Regions from separate parts of the Bacillus sp. S10(2024) genome, predicted to be linked through region 3. Evidence: a T-box and tRNA genes for the amino acid it is inferred to sense, from the RefSeq annotation. Region 3 holds a T-box; the other regions hold tRNA genes.
What was found. A T-box is a leader RNA that pairs with one kind of tRNA and senses whether it is charged. The one in region 3 lies ahead of thrS (threonine--tRNA ligase), so its partner is inferred to be a tRNA-Thr.
Positions count from the first base shown of each region.

Region 1: it encodes a tRNA-Thr, which carries the amino acid that the T-box ahead of thrS (threonine--tRNA ligase) is inferred to sense. The anticodon was not compared.
Region 2: it encodes a tRNA-Thr, which carries the amino acid that the T-box ahead of thrS (threonine--tRNA ligase) is inferred to sense. The anticodon was not compared.
Region 4: it encodes a tRNA-Thr, which carries the amino acid that the T-box ahead of thrS (threonine--tRNA ligase) is inferred to sense. The anticodon was not compared.

Region 1 is NZ_JBFLUR010000002.1:2,811,627-2,816,481, reverse strand. Features, by position in the region: rRNA gene AB1280_RS14480 (23S ribosomal RNA) at 1-396, shown strand, start outside; rRNA gene rrf (5S ribosomal RNA) at 499-614, shown strand; tRNA gene AB1280_RS14470 (tRNA-Val) at 619-694, shown strand; tRNA gene AB1280_RS14465 (tRNA-Tyr) at 711-794, shown strand; tRNA gene AB1280_RS14460 (tRNA-Gln) at 800-874, shown strand; tRNA gene AB1280_RS14455 (tRNA-Lys) at 884-959, shown strand; tRNA gene AB1280_RS14450 (tRNA-Leu) at 977-1,057, shown strand; tRNA gene AB1280_RS14445 (tRNA-Gly) at 1,094-1,168, shown strand; tRNA gene AB1280_RS14440 (tRNA-Leu) at 1,183-1,271, shown strand; tRNA gene AB1280_RS14435 (tRNA-Arg) at 1,275-1,348, shown strand; tRNA gene AB1280_RS14430 (tRNA-Pro) at 1,358-1,431, shown strand; tRNA gene AB1280_RS14425 (tRNA-Ala) at 1,447-1,522, shown strand; tRNA gene AB1280_RS14420 (tRNA-Ser) at 1,541-1,633, shown strand; tRNA gene AB1280_RS14415 (tRNA-Met) at 1,662-1,738, shown strand; tRNA gene AB1280_RS14410 (tRNA-Asp) at 1,741-1,816, shown strand; tRNA gene AB1280_RS14405 (tRNA-Phe) at 1,827-1,899, shown strand; tRNA gene AB1280_RS14400 (tRNA-Thr) at 1,924-1,999, shown strand; tRNA gene AB1280_RS14395 (tRNA-Trp) at 2,003-2,073, shown strand; tRNA gene AB1280_RS14390 (tRNA-Ile) at 2,084-2,160, shown strand; tRNA gene AB1280_RS14385 (tRNA-Asn) at 2,164-2,238, shown strand; tRNA gene AB1280_RS14380 (tRNA-Glu) at 2,240-2,311, shown strand; gene AB1280_RS14375 (CBS domain-containing protein) at 3,077-3,496, shown strand; gene AB1280_RS14370 (DUF3965 domain-containing protein) at 3,807-4,855, shown strand, end outside.
Region 2 is NZ_JBFLUR010000002.1:4,121,921-4,126,775, forward strand. Features, by position in the region: rRNA gene AB1280_RS20875 (23S ribosomal RNA) at 1-1,791, shown strand, start outside; rRNA gene rrf (5S ribosomal RNA) at 1,894-2,009, shown strand; tRNA gene AB1280_RS20885 (tRNA-Val) at 2,014-2,089, shown strand; tRNA gene AB1280_RS20890 (tRNA-Thr) at 2,097-2,172, shown strand; tRNA gene AB1280_RS20895 (tRNA-His) at 2,181-2,256, shown strand; tRNA gene AB1280_RS20900 (tRNA-Leu) at 2,273-2,353, shown strand; tRNA gene AB1280_RS20905 (tRNA-Gly) at 2,383-2,457, shown strand; tRNA gene AB1280_RS20910 (tRNA-Leu) at 2,474-2,562, shown strand; tRNA gene AB1280_RS20915 (tRNA-Arg) at 2,566-2,639, shown strand; tRNA gene AB1280_RS20920 (tRNA-Pro) at 2,649-2,722, shown strand; tRNA gene AB1280_RS20925 (tRNA-Ala) at 2,738-2,810, shown strand; tRNA gene AB1280_RS20930 (tRNA-Met) at 2,826-2,902, shown strand; tRNA gene AB1280_RS20935 (tRNA-Ile) at 2,907-2,983, shown strand; tRNA gene AB1280_RS20940 (tRNA-Ser) at 3,001-3,093, shown strand; tRNA gene AB1280_RS20945 (tRNA-Met) at 3,122-3,198, shown strand; tRNA gene AB1280_RS20950 (tRNA-Asp) at 3,201-3,276, shown strand; tRNA gene AB1280_RS20955 (tRNA-Phe) at 3,287-3,362, shown strand; tRNA gene AB1280_RS20960 (tRNA-Thr) at 3,378-3,453, shown strand; tRNA gene AB1280_RS20965 (tRNA-Lys) at 3,463-3,538, shown strand; tRNA gene AB1280_RS20970 (tRNA-Gly) at 3,546-3,616, shown strand; tRNA gene AB1280_RS20975 (tRNA-Ile) at 3,624-3,700, shown strand; tRNA gene AB1280_RS20980 (tRNA-Asn) at 3,704-3,778, shown strand; tRNA gene AB1280_RS20985 (tRNA-Ser) at 3,787-3,877, shown strand; tRNA gene AB1280_RS20990 (tRNA-Glu) at 3,884-3,955, shown strand; gene AB1280_RS20995 (L-lactate dehydrogenase) at 4,460-4,855, shown strand, end outside.
Region 3 is NZ_JBFLUR010000002.1:960,356-965,210, reverse strand. Features, by position in the region: gene AB1280_RS04995 (DUF58 domain-containing protein) at 1-428, opposite strand, end outside; gene AB1280_RS04990 (AAA family ATPase) at 425-1,354, opposite strand; T-box leader at 1,571-1,802, shown strand; T-box leader at 1,845-2,074, shown strand; gene thrS (threonine--tRNA ligase) at 2,121-4,043, shown strand; gene AB1280_RS04980 (IS3 family transposase) at 4,114-4,206, opposite strand; gene AB1280_RS04975 (IS3 family transposase) at 4,310-4,408, opposite strand; gene AB1280_RS04970 (hypothetical protein) at 4,409-4,552, opposite strand; gene AB1280_RS04965 (transposase) at 4,518-4,855, opposite strand, start outside.
Region 4 is NZ_JBFLUR010000002.1:3,391,973-3,396,827, forward strand. Features, by position in the region: gene rocF (arginase) at 1-643, opposite strand, end outside; gene AB1280_RS17195 (glycerate kinase) at 801-1,952, opposite strand; tRNA gene AB1280_RS17200 (tRNA-Ala) at 2,224-2,296, opposite strand; tRNA gene AB1280_RS17205 (tRNA-Gly) at 2,301-2,375, opposite strand; tRNA gene AB1280_RS17210 (tRNA-Lys) at 2,381-2,456, opposite strand; tRNA gene AB1280_RS17215 (tRNA-Gln) at 2,462-2,536, opposite strand; tRNA gene AB1280_RS17220 (tRNA-Tyr) at 2,602-2,685, opposite strand; tRNA gene AB1280_RS17225 (tRNA-Val) at 2,702-2,777, opposite strand; tRNA gene AB1280_RS17230 (tRNA-Glu) at 2,783-2,857, opposite strand; tRNA gene AB1280_RS17235 (tRNA-Thr) at 2,881-2,953, opposite strand; tRNA gene AB1280_RS17240 (tRNA-Asn) at 2,957-3,031, opposite strand; rRNA gene rrf (5S ribosomal RNA) at 3,041-3,156, opposite strand; rRNA gene AB1280_RS17250 (23S ribosomal RNA) at 3,207-4,855, opposite strand, start outside.

The DNA.
Region 1 (4,855 bases), 1.9 Mb from region 3:
GTCGGCTCATCGCATCCTGGGGCTGTAGTCGGTCCCAAGGGTTGGGCTGTTCGCCCATTAAAGCGGTACGCGAGCTGGGTTCAGAACGTCGTGAGACAGTTCGGTCCCTATCCGTCGTGGGCGTAGGAAATTTGAGAGGAGCTGTCCTTAGTACGAGAGGACCGGGATGGACGCACCGCTGGTGTACCAGTTGTTCTGCCAAGGGCATAGCTGGGTAGCTATGTGCGGAAGGGATAAGTGCTGAAAGCATCTAAGCATGAAGCCCCCCTCAAGATGAGATTTCCCATAGCGTTAAGCTAGTAAGATCCCTGAAAGATGATCAGGTTGATAGGTTCGAGGTGGAAGCGTGGTGACACGTGGAGCTGACGAATACTAATAGATCGAGGACTTAACCATATAATATGAAGCAAGTGTTATCTAGTTTTGAGAGAACATAAAAAAACTTATTGACTTTTTAACTCAATCAAGTATAATAATGATTGTCTCAAATGAATATAGTCTGGTAATGATGGCAGAGAGGTCACACCCGTTCCCATACCGAACACGGAAGTTAAGCTCTCTAGCGCCGATGGTAGTTGGGGCTTTGCCCCTGTGAGAGTAGGACGTTGCCAGGCAAATGGAGGATTAGCTCAGCTGGGAGAGCACCTGCCTTACAAGCAGGGGGTCGGCGGTTCGATCCCGTCATCCTCCACCATATAAGTTTTCATGTCGGAGGGGTAGCGAAGTGGCTAAACGCGGCGGACTGTAAATCCGCTCCTTCGGGTTCGGCAGTTCGAATCTGCCCCCCTCCACCATTTGATGGGCTATAGCCAAGCGGTAAGGCAACGGACTTTGACTCCGTCATGCGCTGGTTCGAATCCAGCTAGCCCAGCCATTTAAGTAAGAGCCATTAGCTCAGTTGGTAGAGCATCTGACTTTTAATCAGAGGGTCGAAGGTTCGAGTCCTTCATGGCTCACCATTTTTAAAATGTAATATGCGGGTGTGGCGGAATTGGCAGACGCACCAGACTTAGGATCTGGCGCCTTTGGCGTGGGGGTTCGACTCCCTTCACCCGCACTTTCAATTAAATAAGCAATAAGTCATATATGTTTTGCGGAAGTAGTTCAGTGGTAGAATACAACCTTGCCAAGGTTGGGGTCGCGGGTTCGAATCCCGTCTTCCGCTCCAATTTTCAATATGACGCCGGGGTGGCGGAACAGGCAGACGCACAGGACTTAAAATCCTGCGGTGGGTGACCACCGTGCGGGTTCGACCCCCGCCCTCGGCACCATATGCGCCCGTAGCTCAATTGGATAGAGCGTTTGACTACGGATCAAAAGGTTAGGGGTTCGAGTCCTCTCGGGCGCGCTTTATTAACGGGAAGTGGCTCAGCTTGGTAGAGCACCTGGTTTGGGACCAGGGGGTCGCAGGTTCAAATCCTGTCTTCCCGATAGTTTTAAAACAATGGGGCCTTAGCTCAGCTGGGAGAGCGCCTGCCTTGCACGCAGGAGGTCAGCGGTTCGATCCCGCTAGGCTCCACCATTAAAGCTTTATATATATGGAGGTATACCCAAGTTCGGCTGAAGGGATCGGTCTTGAAAACCGACAGGCGGCGAGAGTCGCGCGGGGGTTCGAATCCCTCTACCTCCTCCATTTTTTATTTAAAAGAATATTATATCATCGCGGGGTGGAGCAGTCTGGTAGCTCGTCGGGCTCATAACCCGAAGGTCGCAGGTTCAAATCCTGTCCCCGCAACCAATGGTCCCGTGGTGTAGTGGTTAACATGCCTGCCTGTCACGCAGGAGATCGCCGGTTCGACCCCGGTCGGGACCGCCATTTACATAAAGGCTCGGTAGCTCAGTCGGTAGAGCAGAGGACTGAAAATCCTCGTGTCGGCGGTTCGATTCCGTCCCGAGCCATCATTTTTTTTTTTTTGTAAACTAGCCGGCTTAGCTCAATTGGTAGAGCAACTGACTTGTAATCAGTAGGTTGGGGGTTCAAGTCCTCTAGCCGGCACCACTTAGGGGCATAGTTTAAAGGTAGAACAGAGGTCTCCAAAACCTCCGGTGTGGGTTCGATTCCTACTGCCCCTGTAAGAAATATGGGCCTATAGCTCAGCTGGTTAGAGCGCACGCCTGATAAGCGTGAGGTCGATGGTTCGAGTCCATTTAGGCCCACCATATTCCGCAGTAGCTCAGTGGTAGAGCTATCGGCTGTTAACCGATCGGTCGTAGGTTCGAGTCCTACCTGCGGAGCCATGGCCCGTTGGTCAAGTGGTTAAGACACCGCCCTTTCACGGCGGTAACACGGGTTCGAATCCCGTACGGGTCATTATAAAAAGAGTCAGCATGGTGCTGACTCTTTTTATTTAAAGAAAAATAATATTATAAATTATACCTTCCATATATTATATTTGTTATAACAAATATAATTACTTCTTTGATTAATGATCTCCTTATACATATGTTTATTCGACTACTTTTGGGCAGTAAGAATGAGAAGAGCGAATAAAGAAACCCTACTGATGGTCGTTTCACGTTATTATAACAATAAGTATATTTTTACCATATTATAAAATATTTTATTTTTTATTATAAATAATGAAGGATTTTGTATGATTTTGTGTAATTAGGAAAGAATATAGTGCATTATATTTTAACTAATGGATTATTTTAGTTATACTCAAAATGGAACTATATTAATTCACTTTTAAGTTTGTACAGCGGAATGTTGCATAAATATTTTACGGTATAAAGTATTTCTTTTACTAACCCCGTCCTACTTATACTCTGTATCTTAACGAGTCGTTTTCTTTATGAAGAACGATAAAGTTTATACTTTCCCCCCACAATTCTAATGTTTTTAGAATTGGTCATTGTAGTAGTCAATATCCAATTTATTTTGCATTTTATGGCAAGTAGGTCAACTACCCACCACTTAAACATCTAATTGGGATTTTAGGTTAGATCGCTCTCTACATTTGATAAAGCGTAATTATAAATGAGAGATGGTATCTCATTTATCTTTTAAGAAACTGGCGAATCGAAATGAAGGGGGTTGGAAATGCTAAAGTGTGTAAAGGAGGGTAATATATTTATGACAACTGTTCGAGAATTGATGAGCACGAATATTGTACAATGTACGCCACTAGATAACGTTTATGAAGCAGCGGTGAAAATGAAAGAAGAAGATATAGGAATGATTCCTGTTGTAGAGAATAATCAGGTTATTGGTCTTGTCACAGACCGTGATTTGGTTGTGCGGGGAATTGCAGAAAAACATCCAGGTTCCAATCAAATCACAAATATTATGACAACACAAATTATTTCCGTGTCCCCTGATGACGCTATTGAAAAAGCAACAGAATTAATGGCACGTTACCAAATAAGAAGATTGCCAGTAGTTGAACATGGGCAATTTGTTGGAATGCTATCACTTGGTGATTTAGCAACAACTAAATATGCAGATGATCAGGCAGGCGTTGCCTTAAGTGAAATATCAGAGCATACAGACTAAAGGGAAGGGATACTTTTATTCTGTTTGCTAAGGGCAGGAATGCTTCATCTGAAAGCAAAGATGTAGTGAAGGATAAGCTGTCAACATACGCTCCATTAGTTTAATTCATAATCTGTGGGGGGATCTCCCGCAGATTAAATTTATATTTTATGTGAATTACTTTTGAAATTTTTATTAACAACTATTAACATATGAAAATCATGATATACTAATAAATATAAGTATTATATGTTTTTTTGAATATATTAATAATCAGTTTAATAGCATTCAAATATTTTATCATACATATAGAAAATGGGGGGGGAATTATATGACGATTATGCGACCTGGACCTAATTGGAACTTGGTTACGGATGCGTATGCAGAGCCGGAAAATTTTGCGGATTTATTTTCTTTGCTTATACCAAAGTATCCAAAGGGAGAAGGAAAAGAACGAACTATTCTGGCTTGGAAAGAAAAAGAATTTTATAAAAAAGAAAATTTAATTCCTTTTATTTTATATGGAATGAAAAAATTACATGATCTGCCGAAGTTTCATAAAGATGAAATGCCAACTTTGGTTCGAATTATTCGTTTATGTCAAGAAGTAGGATGGTATCAACAAGCTTATGCTTTTATGGTTGCTGAGGGATTAGAGGAATTCGTACAAACATCGTTAGAGTATGAATCATGGGATGTATTTACACAAGTAGTCGCTTGGAATTATTTAATTATAAAACAAAAGGTTACGGAATTAGAGAGTAATGATGAGTTTATTTGGGAAAGAATTAAGTTTAATGTGGAGTGTATTGAAAAGTATAAGCCACTTTTGTCTCATAAAGAAATGATGGAGTTTATGTTTCTGTTTCTTTGTAAACAAGCAAAGGGATTATCAAAAGAGCAGTTAGATGAAAATTTAATGGAGTTGGCAAAATATTGTAATACATATATTTGTGATGTATACACGCAAGATTTATTAAGAAAATATAGAAAATGTACAGATTTCTTAACATATTATGAACCAAGCCGTGCTGTTATAGCATGTCAGCGTGCAGTGATTGCACAAATATCTGATCGTCTGAATCCGTTAAAAACAACTCATATTGATGATTATTTGTTTGTTATAAAAGAGATGATGGAACATATGTCATTTGAGTTTATAACAAAATATGAGAACTTTATAGGGAAATTATTATCATACATTCCATTTTTTGAAATGATTCAAGTTCCACAGCAAATGTATTATTGTGAAGAACTTCTGTATATATGCAAAGGAATCGGTTATAAAGAGGAATTACTACGCAATTATATATTTATACAATTACCAAATTGTTTTCCTTCCTTTATTAAGCAATTTTTAAAGAATAAGCGTTATGCATC
Region 2 (4,855 bases), 3.2 Mb from region 3:
GAGTGCGTAATAGCTCACTAGTCGAGTGACTCTGCGCCGAAAATGTACCGGGGCTAAATACACCACCGAAGCTGCGGATTGATACCTATGGTATCAGTGGTAGGGGAGCGTTCTAAGTGCTGTGAAGTCAGATCGTAAGGACTGGTGGAGCGCTTAGAAGTGAGAATGCCGGTATGAGTAGCGAAAGACGGGTGAGAATCCCGTCCACCGAATGCCTAAGGTTTCCTGAGGAAGGCTCGTCCGCTCAGGGTTAGTCAGGACCTAAGCCGAGGCCGACAGGCGTAGGCGATGGACAACAGGTTGATATTCCTGTACCACCTCTTTATCGTTTGAGCAATGGAGGGACGCAGAAGGATAGAAGAAGCGTGCGATTGGTTGTGCACGTCCAAGCAGTTAGGCTGGTAAGTAGGCAAATCCGCTTACCGTGAAGGCTGAGCTGTGATGGGGAAGCTCCTTATGGAGCGAAGTCTTTGATTCCCCGCTGCCAAGAAAAGCTTCTAGCGAGATAAAAGGTGCCTGTACCGCAAACCGACACAGGTAGGCGAGGAGAGAATCCTAAGGTGTGCGAGAGAACTCTGGTTAAGGAACTCGGCAAAATGACCCCGTAACTTCGGGAGAAGGGGTGCTTTCTTAACGGAAAGCCGCAGTGAATAGGCCCAAGCGACTGTTTAGCAAAAACACAGGTCTCTGCGAAGCCGTAAGGCGAAGTATAGGGGCTGACACCTGCCCGGTGCTGGAAGGTTAAGGAGAGGGGTTAGCGCAAGCGAAGCTCTGAACTGAAGCCCCAGTAAACGGCGGCCGTAACTATAACGGTCCTAAGGTAGCGAAATTCCTTGTCGGGTAAGTTCCGACCCGCACGAAAGGTGTAACGATTTGGGCACTGTCTCAACCAGAGACTCGGTGAAATTATAGTACCTGTGAAGATGCAGGTTACCCGCGACAGGACGGAAAGACCCCGTGGAGCTTTACTGTAGCCTGATATTGAATTTTGGTACAGCTTGTACAGGATAGGCGGGAGCCTTTGAAGCCGGAGCGCTAGCTTCGGTGGAGGCGCTGGTGGGATACCGCCCTGGCTGTATTGAAATTCTAACCTACGGGTCTTATCGACCCGGGAGACAGTGTCAGGTGGGCAGTTTGACTGGGGCGGTCGCCTCCTAAAAAGTAACGGAGGCGCCCAAAGGTTCCCTCAGAATGGTTGGAAATCATTCGTAGAGTGCAAAGGCATAAGGGAGCTTGACTGCGAGACCTACAAGTCGAGCAGGGACGAAAGTCGGGCTTAGTGATCCGGTGGTTCCGCATGGAAGGGCCATCGCTCAACGGATAAAAGCTACCCCGGGGATAACAGGCTTATCTCCCCCAAGAGTCCACATCGACGGGGAGGTTTGGCACCTCGATGTCGGCTCATCGCATCCTGGGGCTGTAGTCGGTCCCAAGGGTTGGGCTGTTCGCCCATTAAAGCGGTACGCGAGCTGGGTTCAGAACGTCGTGAGACAGTTCGGTCCCTATCCGTCGTGGGCGTAGGAAATTTGAGAGGAGCTGTCCTTAGTACGAGAGGACCGGGATGGACGCACCGCTGGTGTACCAGTTGTTCTGCCAAGGGCATAGCTGGGTAGCTATGTGCGGAAGGGATAAGTGCTGAAAGCATCTAAGCATGAAGCCCCCCTCAAGATGAGATTTCCCATAGCGTTAAGCTAGTAAGATCCCTGAAAGATGATCAGGTTGATAGGTTCGAGGTGGAAGCGTGGTGACACGTGGAGCTGACGAATACTAATAGATCGAGGACTTAACCATATAATATGAAGCAAGTGTTATCTAGTTTTGAGAGAACATAAAAAAACTTGTTGACTTTTTGAGTCAATCAAGTATAATAATGATTGTCTCAAATGAATATAGTCTGGTAATGATGGCAGAGAGGTCACACCCGTTCCCATACCGAACACGGAAGTTAAGCTCTCTAGCGCCGATGGTAGTTGGGACTTTGTCCCTGTGAGAGTAGGACGTTGCCAGGCAAATGGAGGATTAGCTCAGCTGGGAGAGCACCTGCCTTACAAGCAGGGGGTCGGCGGTTCGATCCCGTCATCCTCCACCATATAAATGCCGGCTTAGCTCAATTGGTAGAGCAACTGACTTGTAATCAGTAGGTTGGGGGTTCAAGTCCTCTAGCCGGCACCAGGATTATGGCGGCTGTGGCGAAGTGGTTAACGCATCGGATTGTGGCTCCGACACTCGTGGGTTCGATTCCCATCAGTCGCCCCATTTTTAAAAATAATATGCGGGTGTGGCGGAATTGGCAGACGCACCAGACTTAGGATCTGGCGCCTTTGGCGTGGGGGTTCGACTCCCTTCACCCGCACTTTCAGTAAAATAACTCATACATGTCTTGCGGAAGTAGTTCAGTGGTAGAATACAACCTTGCCAAGGTTGGGGTCGCGGGTTCGAATCCCGTCTTCCGCTCCAGTTTTCAATATGACATGCCGGGGTGGCGGAACAGGCAGACGCACAGGACTTAAAATCCTGCGGTGGGTGACCACCGTGCGGGTTCGACCCCCGCCCTCGGCACCATATGCGCCCGTAGCTCAATTGGATAGAGCGTTTGACTACGGATCAAAAGGTTAGGGGTTCGAGTCCTCTCGGGCGCGCTTTATTAACGGGAAGTGGCTCAGCTTGGTAGAGCACCTGGTTTGGGACCAGGGGGTCGCAGGTTCGAATCCTGTCTTCCCGATAGCTTTAAAACAATGGGGCCTTAGCTCAGCTGGGAGAGCGCCTGCCTTGCACGCAGGAGGTCAGCGGTTCGATCCCGCTAGGCTCCACTTATAATTCTTTATGGCGGTGTAGCTCAGCTGGCTAGAGCGTACGGTTCATACCCGTGAGGTCGGGGGTTCGATCCCCTCCGCCGCTACCATAAAGGACCTTTAGCTCAGCTGGTTAGAGCAGACGGCTCATAACCGTCCGGTCGTAGGTTCGAGTCCTACAAGGTCCACCACTCAAGTTTTTATATATGGAGGTATACCCAAGTTCGGCTGAAGGGATCGGTCTTGAAAACCGACAGGCGGCGAGAGTCGCGCGGGGGTTCGAATCCCTCTACCTCCTCCATTTTTTATTTAAAAGAATATTATATCATCGCGGGGTGGAGCAGTCTGGTAGCTCGTCGGGCTCATAACCCGAAGGTCGCAGGTTCAAATCCTGTCCCCGCAACCAATGGTCCCGTGGTGTAGTGGTTAACATGCCTGCCTGTCACGCAGGAGATCGCCGGTTCGACCCCGGTCGGGACCGCCATTTATATTAAGGCTCGGTAGCTCAGTCGGTAGAGCAGAGGACTGAAAATCCTCGTGTCGGCGGTTCGATTCCGTCCCGAGCCACCATTTTGAAATATGCAAGCCGGCTTAGCTCAATTGGTAGAGCAACTGACTTGTAATCAGTAGGTTGGGGGTTCAAGTCCTCTAGCCGGCACCATTTCAAAATGAGCCATTAGCTCAGTTGGTAGAGCATCTGACTTTTAATCAGAGGGTCGAAGGTTCGAGTCCTTCATGGCTCACCATTTTTATGCGGGTGTAGTTTAGTGGTAAAACAAGAGCCTTCCAAGCTCTGGTCGAGAGTTCGATTCTCTTCACCCGCTTTTTCTAGGGCCTATAGCTCAGCTGGTTAGAGCGCACGCCTGATAAGCGTGAGGTCGATGGTTCGAGTCCATTTAGGCCCACCATATTCCGCAGTAGCTCAGTGGTAGAGCTATCGGCTGTTAACCGATCGGTCGTAGGTTCGAGTCCTACCTGCGGAGCCATATAATATAGAGAAGTACCCAAGTGGCTCAAGGGGCTCCCCTGCTAAGGGAGTAGATCGCGTAAGCGGTGCGAGGGTTCGAATCCCTTCTTCTCTGCCAGAAATTGGCCCGTTGGTCAAGTGGTTAAGACACCGCCCTTTCACGGCGGTAACACGGGTTCGAATCCCGTACGGGTCATATTAAAAAAGATAGCAGATTCTGCTATCTTTTTTTGCATTTTAGAGATTTTTTTTCGTATTTAAGAAAGACTAATAATATGGCGAACAAAAGTGAGAATCTTTGGCGTAGTTATTAAAGGAATAATTTTTGATTTGCAGAAATGAAATGGAGCCATAAAGGTTGCTGAGGACTACTGCAAATTATAAAGAGAAAAGGATATTCTAACTTTTCTTTGTATTCGATGGTTTTATATTTTATTAAAAATAAGTTTAATAGTATATATTTTACTTTTCACAATCTAAAGAAAACGCTACCATTGAAGTTGATTCCATGCTTGGTATTATAACTTTCTCCTATCTGTGAAAAAGTTCACAAATAGGTCAAAAAACGTGAATATATTCACAAAGAAACGTGCTACAATATGTATGTAAGGAAGTTAAACAATATAAAATCAGTATTTTAATTTTTTACTTAAATGACAATGCTAATAATGATATTAGAAAATAGAGAGGGGATTTTACCATGAAAAAAGGTATCAACCGCGTAGTATTAGTAGGAACAGGAGCTGTAGGTTGCAGCTATGCATATTCTATGATTAACCAAGGTGTAGTTGAAGAGTTTGTTCTTGTTGATGTAAACGAAGCAAAAGCAGAAGGCGAAGCAATGGACTTAAGCCACGCTGTTCCATTCGCTCTAGCTCCAACAAAAGTTTGGAAAGGTAGCTATGCAGATTGTAAAGATGCAGATCTTGTTGTTATCACTGCTGGATTACCACAAAAGCCAGGTGAAACTCGCTTAGATTTAGTTGAGAAGAATACAAAAATCTTTAAACAAATCGTTCGCGGTATTATGGATAGCGGATTTGATGGTATCTTCTTAATCGCAACTAACCCAGTGGACATTTTAACTTATGTAACT
Region 3 (4,855 bases):
CTTTGCTGCGCTGATACATGTAAATATATGTCTAACGTTTCCTGCTTTTTCAGTTGCAAAGGAATACGATACGAATGAACTGATTGCTCTAATTCACCTTCTGACCATCCCCATTTCATCTGTTCATCCGAGCGAAAGCGAAAAGAAACTTCAAAAATCGGCAGTTTTGTTGGATTTACAATACGTACACGGCAATGCCCGTTCTCAGCAATAAAAAGACGTTCGTGTTGTTGTGATATTTCACAATATATTTGTGAAGCTTTCCGTACATACCAATGAGCAAAACTAACCATAAGCAAATAAAAAAAAGCAAGTACAAACAGAAAGAAATTTTGTATAAATAGCCACATAAGTATAGTAATAAAAGCGATACTCCATGCAACATACGTTTCCACAAACGGATGTTTAATTGTTAATTTCTCTTTCATACATTCTCCACTGGGACAGCCACATGCTCCAAAATCTCTTTCATTACATGTGCTTTCGTTGTTTTCATATCCCCTTCAATGCTAAGAGTTAATCGGTGAGCACAAACAGGCTCTGCTAGCGTATAAAAATCATCCGGTGTACAAAATTCTCTTCCCTTTAATAACGCCCGGGCTTGTGCTGCTTTCATGAAAGCCAATGAACCCCGTGGACTCACCCCAATTTCAACAAGTTCATGCTGACGTGTCTTCTCCACAATATCCAATAAGTAATCTTCTACTTCTTCATGAATTTCAACCTGCTTTGCTTGTTCTTGCAAAGATAGAATATCCGTAAGAGACACCACACTTTGTAAATCGCGCATCGGATCTTGTTTGCGGAAACGACGTAACATCTCCTTTTCATGCATTCGACTTGGATACCCTTGTCTGATCGTTAATAAAAAACGATCTAACTGCGCATCCGGAAGCGGAAATGTACCAGCAGACTCTAATGGATTTTGCGTAGCAAGTACAATAAACGGCTGCGGCAACACATGCGTTTCCCCGGCAATCGTAACCGTACGCTCCTCCATCACTTCTAATAAAGCGGACTGAGTACGCGGAACGGCACGATTAATTTCATCGACTAGCACGATATTAGCAAAAATCGGCCCCATCCTCGTTTTAAAATCAGATTCTTTCATGTCAAAATACTCTAAACCAACTACATCCCCCGGCAATGTATCTGATGTAAATTGTACACGCTGAAATTTTCCATCTATACTTTTCGCAAGACTTTTCGCTAATGATGTCTTCCCTGTTCCTGGAACATCTTCTAATAAAATATGTCCGTTTGCTACCAATGCAATCATTGCTAAATCAATTACCTCTTCTTTTCCTACAATGACTTGCGAGACATTTTCTCGAATTCTTTCTAAAATTGACATACTCTTCTCATCCTCCTTCTTAATATTTTCTGTTTTTTCTGATATTTATTTGTAGTATATCAGAATTCACATATTTACCGTTTATTTTTTGAGACTTTTTGTAAAATAAGTTTTCTTTTTACATATATTAAATTATAAAAAATACAATTCATCCCAAAAAATATTTGCAAAAATTATTTAAATATTGTATATTATGAATCAACATACTAATGCTATAAAAAAGCAACGAAAAGGACACGAGATATTCTATACGGTTTTACAGAGAAGGAAGAATTGCTGAGATCTTCCTAAACGCAGGAGAATATACTTACCACCTTGGAGCTGTATTGGGGAAACATAGTATCCAATACCGTAGACGCTACGTTACAGCGCACGGAGCCATCGACACTTTTTTTAGTACGATGGGAATCTGGGTGGAACCACGGGTATTAACGCACTCGTCCCTGTTTTAGGGATGAGTGCGTTTTTTATTTTTCTCAATTCCATATAACAATTAGCTATGAAAAGGACATGAGGTATTCTTACGGTTTTACAGAGAAGGAAGAATTGCTGAGATCTTCCTAAACGCAGAAGAATATACTTACCACCTTGGAGCTGTATTGGGGAAACATAGTATCCAATACCGTAGACGCTACGTTACAGCGCATGGAGCCATCGACACTTGTTTAGTGTGATGGGAATCTGGGTGGAACCACGGGTATTAACGCACTCGTCCCTATTTTAGGGATGAGTGCGTTTTTTTATATTATAAAATGGAGTGATAATGATGAGTAACAAAATGATTCAAATTCGTTTTCCAAATGGTCGTGAACAGGAGTATATAAAAGGAACTACATTAGAGGCAATTGCAGAATCAATTAGTCCTGGGTTAAAAAAGAAAGCTATTGCCGGAAAAGTGAATCAGCAACTATTTGATTTACGTAGAGGCATACAGGAAGATGCAAAAATTGAGATTCTAACTTTAGAATCAAAAGAAGGTTTAGATGTGCTACGTCATACAGCAGCCCACATATTAGCACAAGCCGTTAAAAGAATACACGGTCACATCAACTTAGGCGTTGGTCCTGTTATTGAAAATGGGTTTTACTATGATATGGATCTTCCAAATAGTATTGCAGTTGAAGAATTAGTTCAAATTGAACAAGAGATGCAAAACATTATTGATGAAAATTTAGAAATTCAACGAATCGAAGTAAGCCGAGATGAAGCAAAACAAATATTTGAAGAGCTCGGTGACCATTTAAAATTAGAGCTATTACAAGATATCCCTGCTGATCAAAACATAACTCTTTACAAACAAGGTGAATTTTTAGACTTATGCCGCGGACCACATTTACCATCTACTGGTTTTATGAAAGCTTTTAAATTAACAAATGTTTCAGGAGCATATTGGCGCGGTGACAGTAATAACCAAGTCCTTCAAAGAATATATGGGGTTGCCTTCCCTTCTAAAAAGGAACTAGATGAGTATGTAATCTTTTTAGAAGAAGCCGCAAAACGCAATCATCGTAAATTAGGCAATGAATTAGAATTATTTATGTTCTCTGAAGAAGCGCCAGGAATGCCATTTTATTTACCAAAAGGACAAATTATCCGAAACGAAATGGAAGCTTTTTTACGAGGGATTCAGCAAAAGCGTAATTATCAAGAAGTTCGTACTCCTTTAATGATGAATCAAAAACTATGGGAAAACTCCGGTCATTGGGACCATTATAAAGAGAATATGTATTTCACAGAAGTTGATCATGGAAAATTTGCTTTAAAACCAATGAACTGCCCTGGTCACATGTTAATGTTTAGAAATAAGCTGCACTCTTATCGTGATTTACCAGTTCGAATGGCTGAATTTGGGCAAGTCCATCGTCATGAATTTAGCGGCGCTCTTAATGGACTTCTTAGAGTTCGTACATTCTGTCAAGATGATGCCCATATCTTTGTAACACCTGAACAAATTGAAGATGAAATAAAAGGAGTCATTGATTTAATCGATTATGTATATCGTACATTTGGTTTTGAATATGAAGTTGAGCTCTCTACAAGACCAGAAAATTCAATGGGAGATGACGAGTTATGGAACAAGGCGGAAGGCGCCCTGCAAAATGTACTAGAAGAGCTCAATTTCCGCTATAAAATCAATGAAGGTGACGGAGCGTTTTACGGTCCAAAGATTGACTTTCACATTAAAGATGCTTTAAATAGAAGCCATCAATGTGCAACTGTACAGCTCGATTTCCAAATGCCGGAGAAATTTAACTTAAGCTATATTAATGAAAAAAATGAAAAGCAACGTCCTGTTGTCATTCACCGTGCTGTATTCGGTTCAATAGATCGATTCTTTGGCATCTTAATTGAACATTTTGCCGGAGCATTCCCAACATGGTTAGCTCCCGTACAAGCAAAAATCATTCCTGTATCTGCCGAAGTACATGAACAATACGCAAAAGAAATAGAAGAAAAGTTAAAAGATGCTGGTGTACGAGTAGAACTTGATCTTCGCAATGAAAAACTCGGTTATAAAATGCGAGAAGCGCAAGTTCAAAAAGTTCCATATGTCCTTGTCGTTGGTGATCAAGAAGCCGAGCGTAACGAAGTAAACATACGAAAATATGGAGAAAAACAATCTAAAGCTGTACGATTTGACGAATTCTTTGCAAATATTCAGCAGGAAATTCAGAATAGAAACTTATAACACAAAAGAAACCGCAAGAAGTTCAAGAGATATTGAGCTGGACCACCAATATGAGACAGAAATAAAACATCTATGCTACCTGTTCCCGATACTCAATCGGGGACAGGTAGTTTAATTTTTTAAACGGTCGTATGTAATTATAATAATGCATGGAATCATTTATTTTTTCTAGTACAATAGAATTTGTAAGTCGTACCCTTTTTGGATATAGAATTCTTCCGACTTTCTCCTAATATCTTCACTTTCCGTTTTGGCTTTACTCTACACTAAAGGTTATATTTTTGCATAATTCTTTGTACGGCCTTTCGGTTAACGTGTATTGCTAATTTTGTTCGTAGCAACCCCGTGACAGTGCGATGTCCAATTCAAAATTTGCAAGTTGTACAAAGCTCTTTAATTTGCTTTTCTAGAGGAGACAAGCCCCATGACTTTCTCTTCCAACGATAATACGTAGCACGGGAGATACCCATGCATTCACAGATGAGGCCAATGGAATACCGATCTTTCATTTCTTCTATGAGCGTAATGATGACTTCTGGGACCATCTCCTTTCGATTTCCTGATACTTTTTAATAATTCTACTTTCATCTCAAGATAAGCATTTGTACATTTTAATTCTTCTATTTCCGTTAAGTCTGCAGGATCTTTCCAATAACTATAATGTTTGCCGATTGGTTGTGCGAATCGATGTTCTTCCTCATTTCGAAACCATTTCATCCATGTTTTAATTTGCGATACATCACGAATACCAAACTTCTCCATAATTTTACGATTGGTTAACTTTCCCTCCACCTTCAATTCAATTACTTGTC
Region 4 (4,855 bases), 2.4 Mb from region 3:
GTGATAAGTATGCCATTGTTTCTTCCATAACCGCTGTCATTCCCATGCGATCAATTTCATGCATAGTGAAAACTTTAATACCTTCTTTTCGAATAAACTCTTTCTCTCCATCGTCTAAAGAACGAGCACCGATAATAACTACATTTTCTTTTTTCACTTTCGGATACTCACCGTATAAATTAACAAGTGATGAATGACCATGTCCTAAACTTGCAGCTAATGACATACCATGAATGTTCCCAGATGGAGATGTTTCCTCTGTATTTAAATCTCCATGTGCATCGTACCAAATAACACCAAGATTTTTATAATGCTTTGCAATACCAGCAAGCGTTCCAATCGCAATGCTATGATCGCCGCCTAATACAAGTGGGAAGCTTTTCTTTTCAATAATGCTATCAACTTTACTTGCTAGCTCATGACATACTTTTACAACTTGCTCAAGGTTTCGTAATTTTTCATTTTCATTTATTTGAACTTCTCTTTCAATACATATATCCCCTAAGTCTTCTACGTTATATCCTATATTTTCAATTCTTTCAACAACTCCAGCATAACGAATCGCGCTCGCCCCCATATCAACACCGCGGCGCATTTGTCCTAAGTCCATCGGTACTCCCACAATTGAAATTTCTTTCTTCATAGATGATTCCCCCTTTTATGCTTTCACTAAATATTTTAAATCTTTTATATTATCTGACTCAACTCGACATTTTTTTGTATTTATATACACTTAATACAATATAAAGAAGCCATAAAGTGAGAATTTCCCGCTAAAATATGCATAAAAAAATCGTCCCTTACGAGTAGGGACGATTTTTTAATCCTAGTTTCCATATAGCCGCAATATTTCGTGCTGTAGTATAAATATTTTCTTTTCCCATTTCATACGCTTCTTCTAATGTCATTACTCCTGAAACGATACTAAATACAGCATCAATGCCCTCTTCATAAATCGGAGTATGATTTGGGTGAACAGCTCCGGCAATTGCAATAACAGGAAGATTATGTTCTTTAGCTCGTTTTGCTACTCCTATAGGCGCTTTTCCATAGACTGTCTGTTCATCAATTCTTCCTTCTCCTGTAATCACTAAATCTGCATTTTGCAAATGAACATTAAAATTCGTGTAATCAAGTACAATATCAATACCTTTTCTAAGTGTACCATGGAAAAAGGCAACAATAGCTGCTCCAAGTCCGCCTGCAGCACCTGCTCCTGGGACAAATTCGATATCAACATGAAGAGTTTGTTTAATTAACCTAGCATAATACTTTAAATTGCAATCTAACCGCTCTATCATCTCGTCTGTGGCTCCTTTTTGTCTTCCAAATATAAAAGATGCCCCTGTCACCCCTGTTAAAGGATTCGTGACGTCACAAGCTGCTTCAATTTCAACCTGCGCTAAACGAGGGTCTAACTGTGATATATCAAAATAAGTAATACAATCTAAGTTTCCTCCATTTGGCTCTATAACGCAATTACTGCTATCAAAAAAACGTACACCTAACGCGGATAACATTCCTGCTCCTCCATCGTTTGTAGCACTTCCTCCAAGTCCTAAAATGATACGATGGACGCCTTGTTCTAATGCGTGTAAAATGAGTTCTCCCGTCCCTCTTGTTGTCGTTAAAAACGGATTCCTCTTCTCAAGTGGAACATGATGTAAACCAGACGCAGCTGCCATTTCAATAAAAGCCGTCTGTTGATCTGCAGAAAGGCCGTAAAACCCTTCTACTACGTTTCCTAATGGACCTGTCACAGGAAGATTCACGATTTTCCCTTGCGTTGCATCAACAAGTGCTTGTACTGTTCCTTCTCCACCATCTGCAATAGGAATTTTTATATACTCTGCTTTTGGGTATATAGAGCAAAATCCTTTTTCTACTGCTTCACATACTTCTAAAGCTGTTAAACTTTCTTTATATGAATCGGATGCAATAATAATCTTCACATGAAACAACTCCCTCCAACTTTAATATTAAAGTTGGAGTCATCAAAAATATATAAATTAAAACTAAAAAACTTTTCTTTTTTAGGGAGGCGAGAGCATCTGGCCATGCCTAGAAGCGGCCAGGACCCTTTTCTACCCCACACAAGGTTTAAAACAAAAGGAGAAAGCAAGTAGCTGTTATATTGTATTCTGCATCGAAGCATCAAAATTGAATTTATATAAACAAAAAAGCTTGAAGTCTATTATTCGACTTCAAGCTTTTTTAACTGTATGGAGCCTAGCGGGATCGAACCGCTGACCTCCTGCGTGCAAGGCAGGCGCTCTCCCAGCTGAGCTAAGGCCCCAGGTTGGAGCGGAAGACGGGATTCGAACCCGCGACCCCAACCTTGGCAAGGTTGTATTCTACCACTGAACTACTTCCGCAAAAATGGTGAGCCATGAAGGACTCGAACCTTCGACCCTCTGATTAAAAGTCAGATGCTCTACCAACTGAGCTAATGGCTCTTAAATGGCTGGGCTAGCTGGATTCGAACCAGCGCATGACGGAGTCAAAGTCCGTTGCCTTACCGCTTGGCTATAGCCCATTAATACTTACTAGTATAATCGTCTCACCAAAAAAATAAACCTTTATAAGGTTGTTTTTTTAAAATGGTGGAGGGGGGCAGATTCGAACTGCCGAACCCGAAGGAGCGGATTTACAGTCCGCCGCGTTTAGCCACTTCGCTACCCCTCCGACATGAAAACTTATATGGTGGAGGATGACGGGATCGAACCGCCGACCCCCTGCTTGTAAGGCAGGTGCTCTCCCAGCTGAGCTAATCCTCCAAAAGTGGTGACCCGTACGGGATTCGAACCCGTGTTACCGCCGTGAAAGGGCGGTGTCTTAACCACTTGACCAACGGGCCAAAAATTTTTGATACTTCTCGCAAGCTTCCAACCGGGCTTGAACCGGTGACCTCTTCCTTACCATGGAAGTGCTCTACCAGCTGAGCTATGGAAGCATATGGCTCCGCAGGTAGGACTCGAACCTACGACCGATCGGTTAACAGCCGATAGCTCTACCACTGAGCTACTGCGGAATAATACAAGCCTGGCAACGTCCTACTCTCACAGGGACAAAGTCCCAACTACCATCGGCGCTAGAGAGCTTAACTTCCGTGTTCGGTATGGGAACGGGTGTGACCTCTCTGCCATCATTACCAGACTTATGAAGGTATATTCCTTCAAAACTAGATAACATTTGCTTCATATTATATGGTTAAGTCCTCGATCTATTAGTATTCGTCAGCTCCACGTGTCACCACGCTTCCACCTCGAACCTATCAACCTGATCATCTTTCAGGGATCTTACTAGCTTAACGCTATGGGAAATCTCATCTTGAGGGGGGCTTCATGCTTAGATGCTTTCAGCACTTATCCCTTCCGCACATAGCTACCCAGCTATGCCCTTGGCAGAACAACTGGTACACCAGCGGTGCGTCCATCCCGGTCCTCTCGTACTAAGGACAGCTCCTCTCAAATTTCCTACGCCCACGACGGATAGGGACCGAACTGTCTCACGACGTTCTGAACCCAGCTCGCGTACCGCTTTAATGGGCGAACAGCCCAACCCTTGGGACCGACTACAGCCCCAGGATGCGATGAGCCGACATCGAGGTGCCAAACCTCCCCGTCGATGTGGACTCTTGGGGGAGATAAGCCTGTTATCCCCGGGGTAGCTTTTATCCGTTGAGCGATGGCCCTTCCATGCGGAACCACCGGATCACTAAGCCCGACTTTCGTCCCTGCTCGACTTGTAGGTCTCGCAGTCAAGCTCCCTTATGCCTTTGCACTCTACGAATGATTTCCAACCATTCTGAGGGAACCTTTGGGCGCCTCCGTTACTTTTTAGGAGGCGACCGCCCCAGTCAAACTGCCCACCTGACACTGTCTCCCGGGTCGATAAGACCCGTAGGTTAGAATTTCAATACAGCCAGGGCGGTATCCCACCAGCGCCTCCACCGAAGCTAGCGCTCCGGCTTCAAAGGCTCCCGCCTATCCTGTACAAGCTGTACCAAAATTCAATATCAGGCTACAGTAAAGCTCCACGGGGTCTTTCCGTCCTGTCGCGGGTAACCTGCATCTTCACAGGTACTATAATTTCACCGAGTCTCTGGTTGAGACAGTGCCCAAATCGTTACACCTTTCGTGCGGGTCGGAACTTACCCGACAAGGAATTTCGCTACCTTAGGACCGTTATAGTTACGGCCGCCGTTTACTGGGGCTTCAGTTCAGAGCTTCGCTTGCGCTAACCCCTCTCCTTAACCTTCCAGCACCGGGCAGGTGTCAGCCCCTATACTTCGCCTTACGGCTTCGCAGAGACCTGTGTTTTTGCTAAACAGTCGCTTGGGCCTATTCACTGCGGCTTTCCGTTAAGAAAGCACCCCTTCTCCCGAAGTTACGGGGTCATTTTGCCGAGTTCCTTAACCAGAGTTCTCTCGCACACCTTAGGATTCTCTCCTCGCCTACCTGTGTCGGTTTGCGGTACAGGCACCTTTTATCTCGCTAGAAGCTTTTCTTGGCAGCGGGGAATCAAAGACTTCGCTCCATAAGGAGCTTCCCCATCACAGCTCAGCCTTCACGGTAAGCGGATTTGCCTACTTACCAGCCTAACTGCTTGGACGTGCACAACCAATCGCACGCTTCTTCTATCCTTCTGCGTCCCTCCATTGCTCAAACGATAAAGAGGTGGTACAGGAATATCAACCTGTTGTCCATCGCCTACGCCTGTCGGCCTCGGCTTAGGTCCTGACTAACCCTGAGCGGACGAGCCTTCCTCAGGAAACCTTAGGCATTCGGTGGACGGGATTCTCACCCGTCTTTCGCTACTCATACCGGCATTCTCACTTCTAAGCGCTCCACCA